Regions from separate parts of the Streptomyces sp. NA04227 genome, predicted to be linked through region 2. Evidence: riboswitches for the same ligand, from Rfam matches in the RefSeq annotation. Region 2 holds a riboswitch; the other holds the start of a gene.
The links. Region 2 has a riboswitch for S-adenosylmethionine ahead of thrC (threonine synthase). Riboswitches for the same ligand answer to the same signal wherever they lie in the genome.
Positions count from the first base shown of each region.

Region 1 (7,719 bases), 3.2 Mb from region 2:
GAACTCCTCGGTCTGCGGCCCGGCGCCCTGCTGACCCCGCTGTCCGCCCTGTTCGTCCACGGGAGCTGGCTGCACCTGCTCGGCAACATGCTCTTCCTCTACGTCTTCGGCGCGATGGCCGAGGAACGCCTGGGCAGGCTGCACTACGTCTTCTTCTACGTGGGCTCGGGCGCCCTCGCCCTGATCGGCTACGCCCTCGCGCACCCCGACTCCGGCCAGAGCCTGGTCGGCGCCTCCGGAGCGATCTCGGCGGTACTCGGCGCCTTCCTCTACCTCTTCCCGAAGGCCAGGGTCACCAGCCTGTTCCCGTTCCTCTTCTTCCTGCCGCTGCGCTTTCCCGCCTGGCTGGTACTGCCGTTCTGGGCCACCCTCCAGTGGCTCGCCCTCGGCCGGAGCGGCCAGGGCCCGGGCGTCGCCTACCTGGCCCACCTCGTCGGCTTCGCGCTCGGCTTCACGTACGCCTGGCTGCGCTACCGGGGCAGCGGGTGCCCGAGACCACTCCCCCGGCGACCGGCGGGCTGCGCGGTACGGCTCCTCTAGAGTGAGAGGCCCCAAGAGTGCGCCCACAAGGCGTCACGTGCCCGGTCAACCAGGGAGAATCACCGTGATCACCGCGATCGTGCTCATCAAGACCAGCGTGGACCGGATCCCGGAGATCGCCGAGTCGATCGCCTCGCTGGACAGCGTCAGCGAGGTCTTCTCCGTCACCGGCACCTACGACCTGATCGCCATGGTCCGCGTCCGCTCCCACGACGACCTCGCGGACGTCATCCCCGGCCGGATCAGCAAGATCCCCGGCGTCGAGGGCACCGACACCCACGTGGCCTTCCGCACCTACTCCCAGCACGACCTGGAGGCGGCGTTCGCCATCGGGCTGGACTCCTGAGCCTGCCCGCCTCCGGCCGCCCGCTCCGAGGTCAGCCGCGCGCCGCCCCGGCAGCCCGGTCCGGCACGCAACGCCCGTCCTCCGTGCGGTAGTTCCAGCGGGCGCCGGAGCGGACCAGCTCGCCCACCGCGGCGAGGAAGCGGTCGATGTGCTCGTCGGGGGTGCCCGCGCCGAAGCTCACGCGCACCGCGTTCAGGGCCTTCTCGCCGGGGGCCGTCTCGGGGGAGCCGCACTCGCCGGGGGCGTCGTCCTCGGCGCCGAGGAGGGTGCGCAGCAGCGGGTGGGCGCAGAACAGGCCGTCGCGTACGCCGATTCCGTACTCGGCGGAGAGGGCGGCCGCGAAGTGGGAGCTGTTCCAGCCGTCCACCACGAAGGACAGCACGCCGACCCGCGCCGCGTGCTCTCCGAACAGGGACAGCACCCGGACGCCGGGCACCTCGGCGAGGCCCTCGCTGAGCCTGGCCACCAGGTGCTCCTCGCGGGCCACCACCGAGTCGAAGCCCGCCTCGGTCAGGGCCTTGCAGGCGGAGGCGATCGCATGGGCGCCGATGACGTTCGGGGAGCCGGCCTCGTGCCGTGCGGCGCTCTCGTGCCACTCGACCTCGACGCCGCCGTCCGCCCGCCGCGAGACCTTGCGCGAGGCGCCGCCCCCGGCCAGGTACGGCTCGGCGGCGCGCAGCCAGTCGGCGCGGCCCGCGAGGATGCCCGAGCCGAACGGCGCGTAGAGCTTGTGGCCGGAGAACGCGACCCAGTCCACGTCGAGTTCGGCGATGTCCACCGGCCGGTGCGGGGCGAGCTGGGCCGCGTCAAGGACGATTCGGGCGCCGAACTCGTGGGCGGCGGCGGCCAGTTCACGGACCGGCCAGAGTTCACCGGTCACATTCGAGGCACCGGTGACGCACACCAGCGCGGGTACGTTCGCCTCGCGCGCGGCGAGTGCGGTGCGCAGGGTGTCCACGGCCTCCGCGGGCGAGCGGGGTGCGTCCAGGTAGCTCACCCGCTCGTCGGGCCAGGGCAGCAGCGAGGCGTGGTGCTCCGTCTCGAAGACGTAGACCCGGCAGTCGGCGGGCAGCACCGAGGCGAGCAGGTTGAGCGAGTCGGTGGTGGACCGGGTGAAGATCAGCTGGTCGTCCGCGCGGCAGCCGAGGAACTCCGCCACCGTCACCCTGGCCTGCTCGAACAGTTCGGTGGAGAGCTGCGAGAGGTAACCGGCACCCCGGTGGACGCTGCCGTAGTACGGGGCGTAGGCGGCGACGTCGTCCCAGACCCGCTGGAGCGCGGGGGCGCTGGCCGCGTAGTCGAGGGCCGCGTAGGTGACGTCGCCCCCGGTCACCAGCGGGACGGTGACGTCGGCGCCGAGGACCGGCAGCGGGGCGGGGACGGCACTACGGGCGGTGTCGGCGGCAGGGCAGGCGCTCTCGGCGTCGCCGGCGGCGCAGACGGTCTCGGCGGCGGCGCGGGCGGCGTCGGTGGTGTGGGTGGCAGACATAAGCAACTCCCGTATGTGGCAAGCGAGATGGGCACGCCGGGGCCGCCGCGGGGCAGGACGGTGCCTGCCCGGGGGCCGTGCACGGCGCGGACAAAGGAAAGGGGTGCGGGACGGGCCTGAGGCTCGCAACTCCGGGCCGGGGACGGCGCGTACGGGGGCACTGTGCTACCGAAAAGAGAGATCCGGTGGCGGGGGCCCGGTACGGCCGAGCGGCATGCGGAGCCGTGGGCCGGAAGGGGGCGTGTGCCCTAGCGCATTCGCTTGCTCATGAGAACTCCTCGACGACCAGGATCCCTGGTTGCGAGGGATCCGCGCTTGCCGCAGACCTTGCTGTCTGCTGCCTGGTCTTCACCCGGGGCACCCCGCCACGGACGGAGGGTTGCCGGACAGCGGGCCGGGGCCTTTTCGCTGTCACTCATGACCTGCCCAGAAGTATGGTCATCGGCCCGCGACTTCGCAAGCCACGGGCCGATGACCCACTGGACGAAACGGAACAGAAGCCAAGGAAACCGGCGGCTGTTCGCACAACTGTCACACGGTGCCCGACGCCGCCACTCGGTGCCCGACGCCCTCAGGCGTCGCTCGGCACTCTCGGACCTCGCCCGACGCTCTCAGGCGTTGCTGGCCGCCACCCAGCGCTCCAGGGCCCGACGTGCCGCGCCCGAGTCGATGGACTCGGCGGCGCGGTCGAGCCCGCCGCGGATCTGCTCGGTCAGCGGTGCGTCGCTCGGACTGAGCGCCGCGAGCGCCGCCGCCGAGTTCAGCAGTACGGCGTCGCGTACGGGGCCGCCCTCGCCGTCCAGGAGCCGCCGCGCGACCTCCGCGTTGTACGAGGCGTCGGCGCCCCGCAGAGCCTGAACGGGGACCAGTTCGATACCGACGTCACGCGGGTCGAAGGCCTCCTCCGCGACGGCGCCGTCGCGGACCACCCAGACCCGCGAGGTGGCCGTGGTGGTCAGCTCGTCCAGGCCGTCGTCGCCGCGGAAGACGAGCGCCGAGGAGCCGCGGGCGGCGAGCACACCGGCCACGATCGGCGCCATCCTGGCGTCCGCGACGCCGGTCGCCAGGGACCGCACCCGGGCCGGGTTGGTCAGCGGGCCGAGGATGTTGAAGGTGGTGCGGATGCCCAACTCCTTGCGGGCGGCGGCCACATGGCGCAGCGCGGGGTGGAACTTCACCGCGAAACAGAAGGTGATCCCCGCCTCCTCGGCCACCTCGGCGACCCGGTCGGGGGTCAGCTCCAGGTTGACGCCGAGCTTCTCCAGTACATCGGAGGCGCCGCTGGCGGACGAAGCGGCGCGGTTGCCGTGCTTGACGACCCGGGCCCCGGTCCCGGCCACCACGATCGCCGACATGGTGGAGATGTTGACCGTCTGGGCACCGTCGCCGCCGGTGCCGACGATGTCCACGCTCGGCCCCGCCACCTCGATCAGCCGGGCGTGCTCGTACATGGTGCGGACCAGGCCGGTGATCTCCTCGACCGTCTCGCCCTTGGCGCGCAGGGCGACCGCGAAACCGGCGATCTGGGCGTTTGTCGCCTCGCCGCGCAGGATGCGGTCCATCGCCCAGGCCGTGGCGTCGGCGCTCTGGTCCTTGCCCGCCAGCAGTGCGTTCAGCACCTCGGGCCAGGAACGGCCCGCCGTGTTGGTGCCTCCAGCGGGTGTCGCAGCGCTCATGGGTCGCTCCTGGTGAGTGGGAAGGTGCGGGCGGACGTAAAGAGTCCGTAACCCCCAGCCTATCCACCCCGCGGCAACGGACGAAGAGCCCCGTCCAGGCAGTGGACGGGGCTCTTCGCTGTGGCGTTGACCGGGCAGTTACGCCGAGGGATCAGTGGTGGCCGTGGCCGCTCGTGATCTCCTCGTACTCCTTGGCGTTCGGCTTGGTGATCTGGTTGCCGTCGCCGAAGTAACCGCGGGACAGCTTGCCGCGGAGCTTCTGGCCACGGGTGATCTTCTTCGCCACGCCGTTCTCGTCGACCTCGGACTCGATCTCGGCCGGCGAGTACTGCTCGTGCATCGTGAGCTGGTAGACCGCGCTGCGGTCCAGCGGCTCGTGAACCTCGATGAACTCACCGTGCGGCAGCCGCTTGATCATGCCGGACTCGCGTCCGTGCAACACCTTCTCGCGGTCCCGGCGCTGGAGGCCCAGGCAGATGCGCTTGGTGATGACGAAGTTGATGACCGGCAGGACGAATACACCGATCCGGACGAACCAGGTGATCGCGTTGATCGACAGGTTCAGGTGAGTGGCAAATAGGTCGTTGCCACCACCGATCAGCAGAACCATGTAGACCGTGAGCCACGCGACACCGAAGGCGGTACGGGTCGGAACGTTGCGCGGGCGGTCCAGGATGTGGTGCTCGCGCTTGTCGCCGGTGACCCAGGACTCGACGAACGGATAGACCGCGAGCGCGACGAGGACCAGCGGGAAGACCAGCAGCGGGATGAGCACACCCAGGACGAGTGTGTGACCCCAGAAGTTGATCTCCCAGCCCGGCATGACACGGACCGCACCTTCGGTGAAGCCCATGTACCAGTCTGGTTGTGCGTTGGTGGACACCTGGTCCGGCCGGTATGGACCGAGCACCCAGATCGGGTTGATCGTGACCATGGCCGCGATCAGCGCGATGACACCGAAGACCAGGAAGAAGAAGCCACCGGCCTTGGCGGCGTACACCGAGAGCAGCGGAGTGCCGACGATGTTGTTCTCGGTCTTTCCGGGTCCGCCCCACTGGGTGTGCTTGTGGTAGAAGACCAGGAACAGGTGCCCGACGATGAGGCCGAGCATCAGCCCTGGCAACAGCAGGACGTGGATCGAGTAGAGCCGCGCCACCAGGTCGCCGCCGGGGAACTCGCCCCCGAACGCGAAGAACGAGATGTACGTACCGACGATCGGTACGGACAGGATCGCACCTTCGACGAAGCGGATACCCGTACCCGAGAGCAGGTCGTCCGGCAGCGAGTACCCGGTGAAGCCGGTGAACATGCCGAGGACGAACAGGGTCCAGCCGAACAGCCAGTTGATCTCGCGCGGCTTGCGGAACGCGCCCGTGAAGAAGACGCGCATCATGTGCACGAACATCGCGGCGAGGAAGACCAGCGCCGCCCAGTGGTGGATCTGCCTTATGAGCAGACCGCCACGCACGTCGAAGCTGATCGTCATCGTGGAGTTGAAGGCCTCCGACATCAGCTGACCCTGCATGGGCACGTAACTGCCCGAGTACTCCACCTCGTTCATCGACGGGTGGAAGAACATCGTCAAGTAGATACCGGTGAGGATGATGATGATGAAGCTGTAGAGCGCGACCTCACCCAACATGAACGACCAGTGGTCGGGGAAGATCTTGCGCATTTGGGACTTGGCCAGGCTGTAGATGCCCAGGCGTCCGTCCGTCCAGTCGGCGAACCGCTCACCTGCGGACGCCTTGCCACGGCTGTTGTTGCCGCCAGCCTCTGACTTGTCGGTAGTTGCAGTGCTCATCCGCGCTCCCAGAATGCAGGACCGACAGGCTCCGCGAAGTCGCCGAGCGCTTCGAGGTACCCCTCATCATTCACGCCGATCTGCAGTTGCGGAAGGGCGTGTCCGGCCGGGCCGAAGATGACACGTGCGCCATCGGCCAGGTCGAAGGTGGACTGGTGGCACGGGCACAGCGCGTGGTGCGTCTGCTGTTCGTACAGGGAGATCGGGCAGCCCACGTGGGTGCAGATCTTCGAGTACGCCACGATCCCGTCGTGGGACCAGTCCAGTTCGCGCTTGTCCTTGATGTCTTCCGGCTGAATACGAACGATCATCAGCGCGGCCTTGGCGATCTGTGTGTTGAAATCGTGGTCGTGCTCCTCCAGGCCCTCGGGCTTGGCGAAGGTGAGCGAGCCGACGGCCACATCGGAGGGACGCAGCGGCTCGTTCGTGTTCATGTTGACAAGAAGCTTGCCCTTTTTCCAGGCCGTCTTGCGCAGGCTGTTGCCGGGCATCGGGCCCAGGTCGCGCAGCAGCACGACACCGGCGAGCGGCACCACGGTGAGGGCGCCGACCATCGTGTTCCGCATCAGCCTGCGGCGCGCGATGTTGGCTTCCTTCATACCCGCGGCGAAGTCGGCCATGACCTTGGCCTTGACCTCGGGCGAGGCCGCGACGGGGTGCCGGTCGTCGGCGACCTCCTCGTCGCTCATCAGCGTGCGGGCCCAGTGGACCGCGCCGGCGCCGATGCAGAAGAGGGCCAGGCCCAGCGTCGAACCCAGCGAGAAGTTCAACGCGCTGATGTGACCGAGCGGCCAGATGTAGACGATCTTGTCCACCGGCACCGTCACGTACGCGGCGATGAAGCCGATCGTGGACAGGATCGAGAGCGTGAACAGGAAGGTGACCACGCGCTCCGAGCGCTTGGCGGCCTTCTCGTCGATGTCCTGGACCCGGTGCTCGTGCGCGGGCATGCCCGGGTCGGTGAACAAGTCCTCGACGTGCGGGGCTACTTCGGCGCCGTGCGCCTCGTCCCGCTTGCTCGGCAGGTTCTCTTCCGGAATGTCTTCGTGGGTACTCATGACTTCTTCGCCTTCGTGGTCCGGGCGGCGATCCAGACACAGACGGCAACCAGGCCACCCAGTCCGAAGACCCAGGCGAACAGACCCTCGGCCACCGGGCCGATGCCGCCGAGCTTCGCACCGCCGGGCGTCGGGGTTTCGTCGCCGTTGACCGCCTGGACGTAAGCGATGATCTCCTTCTTGTTCTTCTCCGGCATGGTCTTGTCCGGGAAGGAAGGCATGTTCTGCGGGCCGGTTTCCATGGCCTCGTACATGTGCTTGGGCGAGACACCGTTGAGGTTCGGTGCGTACTTGCCGTTGGTCAGGGCACCGCCCTCACCGGTGAAGTTGTGGCACTGCGCGCAGTTGTTGCGGAACAGCTCGCCACCCTTGGCGATGTTCGCGCCCTGGGGGTCGTACTGCTTCTTGGTGGGGACGGCCGGACCGGCACCCAGCGAGGCGACGTACGCCGCGAGCTGGTCGATCTCGGCCTGGCTGTAGATCTTCTTCTTCTTGGGCACCTGGGCGCCCGGCTGCTGCGCGGGCATCCGGCCGGTGCCGACCTGGAAGTCCACGGCCGCCGCGCCCACGCCGACGAGGCTCGGGCCGTCGGAGGTTCCCTGTCCGCCGGTGCCGTGGCAGCTGGCGCAGCCCACCGAGTAGAGCCTCTTGCCCTCCTCGATGGCCAGGGACTGCGCGGTTTCGTCGGCCTTGGCCTTGTCCGCGGGAGCGAACGCGGCGTACAGCCCCCCGGTGGCCGCCAGCGCGAAGAGTAGGACGACGACCGCCGCCAGCGGATGGCGTCGTCGTGCGGAGAGCTTTTTCAC
Region 1 is NZ_CP054918.1:1,492,659-1,500,377, forward strand. It holds gene HUT18_RS06170 (rhomboid family intramembrane serine protease) at 1-540, shown strand, start outside; gene HUT18_RS06175 (Lrp/AsnC family transcriptional regulator) at 605-886, shown strand; gene HUT18_RS06180 (aminotransferase class V-fold PLP-dependent enzyme) at 918-2,375, opposite strand; SAM riboswitch class IV at 2,682-2,798, opposite strand; gene trpD (anthranilate phosphoribosyltransferase) at 2,987-4,051, opposite strand; gene HUT18_RS06190 (cytochrome bc complex cytochrome b subunit) at 4,203-5,855, opposite strand; gene HUT18_RS06195 (ubiquinol-cytochrome c reductase iron-sulfur subunit) at 5,852-6,913, opposite strand; gene HUT18_RS06200 (c-type cytochrome) at 6,910-7,719, opposite strand.
Region 1: another riboswitch for S-adenosylmethionine. It lies ahead of HUT18_RS06180 (aminotransferase class V-fold PLP-dependent enzyme); the one in region 2 lies ahead of thrC (threonine synthase).

Region 2 (7,719 bases):
TCGGCGTCTCAGCCGGCCGCGAGACGGACCATGTCCGCCTGCGGGCCCTTCTGGCCCTGCGAGATCTCGAACTCGACTCGCTGACCTTCTTCCAGGGTGCGGTAGCCGTCCATCTGAATCGCGCTGTAGTGGACGAAAACATCCGCACCACCGTCGACCGCGATGAAGCCGTAGCCCTTCTCCGCGTTGAACCACTTGACGGTGCCCTGAGCCATGCCTAACTCCCCTATTACTGGCCCTTGCACAGGACCGCACTTCGCGGACCCGGGTCAGACCCCACCACCCGCCAACGGGGGGCGTAACGCGTCGACCGCGGCTGAATGTATCTGCACAACTGCCCTCTGCAACAGGTCAGTTGGACGAGAAATCTTGGCGCGACCAAGGGGAGTAAGCAGGGGAAATGCCGGAATTCAGGGCAAGTCGGGCCGCGCAAAATTGGGGCAACTTCGCAAATCGGCGCGACAGTTTGGCCACTTATTGCCGCCCTCCGGCGAGAACACATATGCACGTGGCACAAACGAGAGACGGCGTTCCCCAACTCTACTCCCTTCAACCCTGCAGAATTGCCCCCTCCGCTTTCGTCAGCGGAGGGGGCAATCGGTGAAGAGAAGGTCCGCGGCGCCGTATCCGGTTCCGCGTCACACGCCGTGCGGCCGGACGTCAACAGCCGTACACCACCGGCCCGTACGAACCGGACAAGCCGCGCGTAGCGACGGCGAGGCGGTTTTTCAGCAGCCGCCCGCGACGGCCGGGATGATCGAGACTCCGGCGCCGTCCGGCGTCGCGGTGTCCAGGCCCTGCTCGAAGCGGACGTCGTCGTCGTTGACGTAGACGTTGACGAAGCGGCGCAGCTTGCCCTGGTCGTCGAGGACGCGGGCGGCGATGCCGGTGTGGTTCTTCTCCAGGTCGGCGATGACCTGGGCGAGGGTGGCGCCCTCGGCGGCGACCTCGGCCGCACCGCCGGTGTAGGTGCGCAGGATGGTCGGGATGCGGACCGTGACGCTCATGGATCGGGCCTTTCTTCGGTCTTCGGGACTTCCGGGGCGGCGGAAGGGGTCAGTGGTCCAGGCCCGCGGCGCGGAAGGCGTCCAGGCTGGGGCGGATGGTGGCGGTGGGGCCGGTGGTCGGCGCGACCGCGTCGAGGGTCTTGAGGCCGTCGCCGGTGTTGAGGACCACGGTGGTGAGGGACGGGTCGAGGAGCCCGGCCTCGATCAGCTTCTTGGTGACGCCGACCGTCACACCGCCCGCGGTCTCGGCGAAGATGCCCTCGGTCTGCGCGAGCAGCTTGATGGCCTCGACGATCTGCTCGTCGTTCACGTCCTCCACGGCGCCACCGGTGCGGCGGGCGATGTCCAGGACGTACGGGCCGTCGGCCGGGTTGCCGATGGCCAGCGACTTGGCGATGGTGTTCGGCTTCTGCGGCTTGACCACGTCGTGGCCGCCCTTGAAGGCCACCGACACCGGGGAGCAGCCCTCGGCCTGGGCGCCGAAGATCTTGTACGGCTTGTCCTCGACCAGGCCGAGCTTGATCAGCTCCTGCAGACCCTTGTCGATCTTGGTGAGCTGCGAGCCGGAGGCGATCGGCACCACGATCTGGTCGGGCAGCCGCCAGCCGAGCTGTTCGCAGATCTCGTACGCGAGGGTCTTGGAACCCTCGCCGTAGTACGGGCGCAGGTTGACGTTGACGAAGCCCCAGCCCTCGCCGAGCGGGTCGCCGATGAGCTCGGAGCAGAAGCGGTTGACGTCGTCGTAGTTGCCCTCGATACCGACGAGCTCGCCGCCGTAGACCGCGGCCATGACCACCTTGCCCTGCTCCAGGTCGTGCGGGATGAACACGCAGGAGCGGAAGCCGGCCCGGGCGGCGGCGGCGCCGACGGCCCCTGCCAGGTTGCCGGTGGAGGAGCAGGACAGGGTGGTGAAGCCGAAGGCGCGGGCGGCCTCGACGGCGATGGCGACGACACGGTCCTTGAAGGAGTGCGTCGGGTTGCCGGAGTCGTCCTTGACGAACAGGCCGCCGGTGACGCCGAGTTCACGGGCCAGGTTGTCGGCCTTGACCAGCTTGGTGAAGCCCGGGTTCAGGCTGGGCTTGTCGGCGACGTCGGCCGGTACGGGAAGCAGGGGGGCGTAACGCCAGATGCTGTTGGGGCCGGACTCGATGCGCGCGCGCAGTGCCTCGGGGTCGCCGACGGGAAGGTCGTATGCGATTTCCAGCGGACCGAAACAGCTCGCGCAGGCGAAGATGGGGCCCAGTTCGAAGCGCTCGCCGCATTCGCGACAGGACAGCGCGGCGGCGGGACCGAGATCGACGGTCGAGTTGGTGGCAACAGTCTGCACAGCCATGGTGGCGAGGCCCTCTCTCCTCATCTTCCTCGCGACGCGTTTCGCCACGAGACGGAATTGGCACCTTCCCGAGCCGGTGGCCTCACCGCGTGTTCACGCACGGTGATGAGTAAGCCGCTTGCGCGGCGGGCCGGCTGGAGGGTTGCCGGGGCTTCAACGGGCCGTATCCCTCTGCCCCTCTGGATGAGCGGTATGGCGCAGGGAAGGCCATTGGCACGACCCTGGGCGTTTGTCCGCGGCGACCCCCGACATGCGATGGTCATCCGCGTTGTTCAAGACTGTAACCGAAGGCCAGGACAGTTGAGACAGTCGTCCGAACCGCGAGATGTAAATCACCGTAATCCGCACTGCCGTGACCATGGCCCGGCAGCCGCGGGCAGGGTCGCCGCCGGGAGAGCGGCGCGGCAGTGAGGGGACGCAGACCGTGCTCGAAGAGGTCGAGACCTGGCTGGCCAGACGCTCCTGGTCGGTGTCCGAGCGCCCGCTGCCGTCACTCCTCGCGGCCAAACGGGCCACCGGCACCCGGATCAGCGTGGTGCTGCCCGCCCTGGACGAGGAGGAGACGGTCGGCGAGATCGTCTCGGTGATCAGGGCTGAGCTGATGCGTCCCGCGGCGCCGCTGGTGGACGAGCTGGTCGTGATCGACTCGGGTTCGACCGACGCCACCGGGCCGGTCGCCGCGGACGCGGGCGCCCGGGTGGTGCACCGCGACGAGATCCTGCCCCGGCTGCCCACCCTGCCCGGCAAGGGCGAGGTGCTGTGGCGCTCGCTGCTCGTCACCGAGGGGGACATCGTCTGCTTCGTGGACGCCGATCTGCGCGAGTTCTCCGCGGACTTCGTGACCGGCATCGTGGGCCCGCTGCTCACCGAGCCCGACGTCCAGTTCGTGAAGGCGATGTACGACCGGCCGTTCGCGGGCGGCGGCATGGAGCCCGGCGAGCAGGGCGGCCGGGTCACCGAGCTGATGGCACGGCCGCTCCTGAACATGCACTGGCCGCTGCTCGCGGGGTTCGTGCAGCCGCTCGGCGGCGAGTACGCGGCCCGCAGGTCCCTGCTCGAACAGCTCCCGTTCCCGGTCGGCTACGGCGTGGAGCTCGGCCTGCTCGTCGACGCGCTGCACACGGTCGGCCTGGACGCCCTCGCCCAGGTCGACGTCGGCGTGCGCCGCCATCGCCACCAGGGCGGCCAGGCCCTCGGCCGGATGGCCGCCGCGATCTACCGCACCGCCCAGCTCCGGCTGGCCCGCGGCCAGCTCCTGCGGCCCGAACTGACCCAGTTCGTACGCGGCGAGAAGGGCTTCGAACCGCGCACCTTTCCGGTGGACACGGAGGAGCGGCCGCCGATGCGGTCGATCGCGGAGTACCTGCGACGGAGCGTGGCATAGGGGAGGGAGGTACTACGGAGGTACGCACGGCCGTGCGCCCCGCCTGCTCCCGCGTGCCCCCGCCCGATGCCCCACCCGCGCCCGCCCGAAGTTTGCCCGTAACGGGACTCGGCTAGGTTCGCCCCATGGCTTCCATGCAGGGTGCACAGGTCCTCGTCGCCTCCAACCGCGGCCCCGTCTCGTACACGAGTGGAGTGGACGGTGAGCTGACCGCCAAGCGGGGCGGCGGCGGGCTCGTCTCGGGTCTCTCCGCGATCGGCGCCGACGCGGAGGCGGTGTGGGTGTGCGCGGCGCTCGGGGAGGGCGACCGGGAAGCGGTACGGCGCGGTGGCGGGAAGCTGGATCCCGCCGACACCGGTGGACAGCACGTCCGGATGCTGGACATCCCGGCCGAGGTGCACGCCGACGCGTACAACGGCATCGCCAACTCGGTGCTCTGGTTCGTGCACCACATGCTCTACCAGACGCCCCTGGAGCCGGTGTTCGACGCCGAGTTCCGGGAGCAGTGGGCCTCCTACGAGACGTACAACCGCGCTTTCGCCGAAGCGCTGGCCGAGGAGGCGGCCGAGGGGGCGGCGGTGCTGATCCAGGACTACCACCTGGCGCTGGCCCCGGCGATGCTCCGCGCACTACGGCCCGACCTGCGCATCGGCCACTTCTCGCACACGCCCTGGGCCCCGGTGGACTACTTCCGGCTGCTGCCCGACGACATCGCCGAGCAGTTGCTGCGCGGCATCCTGGGCGCCGACCGCGCCGCCTTCCTCACCCGCCGCTGGGCCGACGCCTTCGAGGACTGCGCGGACCGGTACCTCGGCGGCACCGGGAGCACCCGGATCGGTGTGCACGGCCTCGGCGCGGACGCGGCGTTCCTGCGCGAGCGCGCCCACCGCGAGGACGTGGCCGAGCGCCTGGCCGCGCTGCGCGAGCAGATCGGCGGTGCGGACCGCAAGGCGATCGTCCGCGTCGACCGCACCGAACTCTCCAAGAACATCGTCCGCGGCCTGCTCGCCTACCGGCAGCTCCTCACCGACCGGCCCGAGTGGCGCGAGCGCGTCGTCCACCTCGCCTTCGCCTACCCCTCCCGGCAGGACCTCGCGGTCTACCGCGACTACACCGACGAGGTCAGCCGGGTCGCCGGGGACATCAACTCCCAGTTCGGTACGCCGCGTTGGACCCCGGTGGTGCTGCATGTGAAGGACGACTTCGCGCGCTCGCTCGCCGCGTACCGGCTCGCGGACGTCGCCCTGGTCAACCCGGTGCGCGACGGCATGAACCTGGTGGCCAAGGAGGTCCCGGTACTCGCCGAGAACGGCTGCGCCCTGGTGCTCTCGCGCGAGGCCGGTGCACACGAGGAGATGGGCGAGGACGCGCTCACCGTCAATCCGTACGACGTGAGCGGCACCGCCGAGGCCCTGCACCGCGCGCTGAGCATGCCCGCGGCCGAACGCGCGGACCGCACCCGGCGGCTGGTCGCGGCGGCGACGGCGCTGCCGCCGCAGGAGTGGTTCCTGGCGCAGTTGCGGGAGTTGAGGGACGCGCCGCGCGCGACGGGATGACCGTCGAGGGCTCAACGCACGGGATGGCGCCGCGAGTTGGGCCGCTCAGCGTTTCCAGGTGGGGCAGTACTCCAGGTGGAAGTCGTCCCAGCCGTGGTCGTGCAGGTCGTTCCAGTAGTAGAGCCCGCGGCAGACGTGGTAGTTGCAGGCGCCCGAGATCTGGAGCTGGGTCGCCGCGTGCGGCGGGCCCTCGCGGGTCACCTCGAAGAACTCCTTCGCGCCCTCGCGCAGCGCCGTCGTGGTGCCGGTGAGGAACAGCGTCTCGGCGAAGCGGTGTTGGTGCAGTACGTCCTCGCCCGCGGAGTCGGAGATGTGCACGGGATCCCGGTCCTCGGGCGGCACCCGTTCCGGGAGATCGGTCCCCGGCACACTCGCCGTACGCAGCTCGCGCGGCGCGTTCGCCGCCCGCAGCCGCTCGCGCAGTCGTTTCCAGCGCGAGGGGCGGAACTGCACGGCCCGGTGGGCGAGTACGAGGTCGACGGGCTTCTCGTCACGCCAGCCGCCCCCGGGCGGCTCCTCGTCGGCCGTCGCGCGCATCGGCAGATGGACCAGTGTGTGCGGAGAGCGGGCGGCGAGCAGCCACAGGGTGCCGATACGACGGCCGTCGGAGCGGTCGACGAACATGTCGTAGTTGTCGCTGCGGTGGTAGAGCGCGCCGTTCCTCAGCGGTCCGGCGGGGCTGATCACCCGGTGCTCCACCCCGTCGAGCCGCACCTTCTGCACCGAGATCTTCACCCGCAGGTCCTCGCGTGTCAGCGCGGCCCTCGACGCGGACATCCGTCCACCTCTCCCCCTCTGTCGACTCAACTCCCTTTCTAGAGGGTGAAGTTGATGGCAGGGAAGCGAATAAACGAGGCCCGCCCCGGCGCTCGGCGACGAGCTGCGGCGGGACGGGCCTGTGGCCGTCGGGCTGCGGGGGAGTCAGCCGACGGCCTCCCTCAGGGGCCGTTGCGGGGCGTCCCCCTCGGGCGATCGGGCGCCATCAGCCGACGGCCTTCCAGTGGTCGTACTCGCTGACCATTTGGTACGTACGGTCCGGGCAGTGGAACGCGCTGTCCGGCTGGTCGTAGTGGGTGTCGGAGTTCTGCTCACTCGCCGCCGCCCAACCCCCGTCCACACGTACCGAGATGTCGTGCGACTCGAAGGTCAGCCCGGCCATGGCGTGGCAGGAGTAGGCGGTACCGGACGGGTCGGTGGTCGAGTACAGCTCGTAGATGTCCCAGCCGTCGGTACGGCCCTGGGTCTGCCCGGACTGGGTGAACAGCTCGTCCCAGGTGCCGGTGGTGTGGTTGTACAGGGCTGCGGTCCAGGTGCCGGTGCCCGCGTCGGTACGGACAACACGCCCTGTGTACGCGGCAGTTGAACCGTCGGTGTAGGTGCCGAGGAAGGCGTCGTCGATCGGCACCGCGGCCTCGAAGGTGACCGAGCGGCACCAGTCCCAGGCCGAGACGGTGGCACGGCCCTGGGTGTAGACGGTGACCAGCTCGACGCAGGAGCCGCCCGCCGGGTACAGGGTCGGCGTGTAGATGGTCGTGCTGCCCTCGGTGACCTCGACGTCCCGGGACACGGACTGGGTGGCGCAGGCCCCGTCGCTGCCGTCGAACTCCTTGAAGGCGGTGCCCTGGGCGGGGTGCAGGTCCACCTTCACACGGCTGTCGTCGCCGGGAGCGCCGATGGGGCCCTTGCCGGGCAGTCCGCGCGCCGTACGGTGCCGCTCGGCCTGCGCGTCGAGCCGCCGGTGCACCTCGGCACGCGGCAGCGCACCCCGCACCCGGCGACCGGAAGCGGCGGCGTCGGCGGTGCACAGGTTGGCGGCTCGCGGCTCAACTCCCCTATGCGACGGGGCATTTACGGGTTGCGACACGGGGGCCGGTGCGGCGGAGGCACCGGTGGCTCCGGTGGCGGCGAGCCCGCAGCAGGCGAGCAGCAGGGCCGCCCCGGCGGCGAGCACCGGGGACCGGCGCCGGGCAGGTCTCTCCGGATTTCCGGCAGGGGTCATGAGCGCGCGTTCCTCTCGGGGTGGGGGGTAGAGGAAGACGAGAAGTGCGGGGGAACACGCGGCACCCTGCTCATGCCGGAACGCCAGGTCAAGAGAAACGGGAATTTCACAGGGGGCGAGCCGTGGGGGTTGGCCGAGAACGGCTCGAAGACCGGCTCAATTACCTACTGGGAGGCGCCAAACCCCTTACAACGTAAGGGAGTTGACCCACCTGCGCCTCGGATACCGGTGGCCGGTCCCGTCGGCCCGGTCCCGGCGGGCCGCCCCGCCGACCGAGACCAGCCGACCGGCCCCGGCGACCGGGAGCGACACCCCGTAGCGAGTTGTCGCCCCCCGTGCCGGTTGGCCCGCGGCCACCCGTTGGCCCGCGGCCGCCCGTTGGCCCGCGGCCGCCCGTTCACCAGGTCTTGCCCGCCGGTTCCCGGGTGATGTGGTTGATC
Region 2 is NZ_CP054918.1:4,654,205-4,661,923, reverse strand. It holds gene HUT18_RS19875 (cold-shock protein) at 9-215, opposite strand; gene HUT18_RS19870 (MoaD/ThiS family protein) at 729-1,007, opposite strand; gene thrC (threonine synthase) at 1,057-2,340, opposite strand; SAM riboswitch class I at 2,358-2,530, opposite strand; gene HUT18_RS19860 (glucosyl-3-phosphoglycerate synthase) at 2,765-3,724, shown strand; gene HUT18_RS19855 (trehalose-6-phosphate synthase) at 3,850-5,280, shown strand; gene HUT18_RS19850 (hypothetical protein) at 5,326-6,057, opposite strand; gene HUT18_RS19845 (hypothetical protein) at 6,263-7,279, opposite strand; gene HUT18_RS19840 (carboxymuconolactone decarboxylase family protein) at 7,677-7,719, opposite strand, start outside.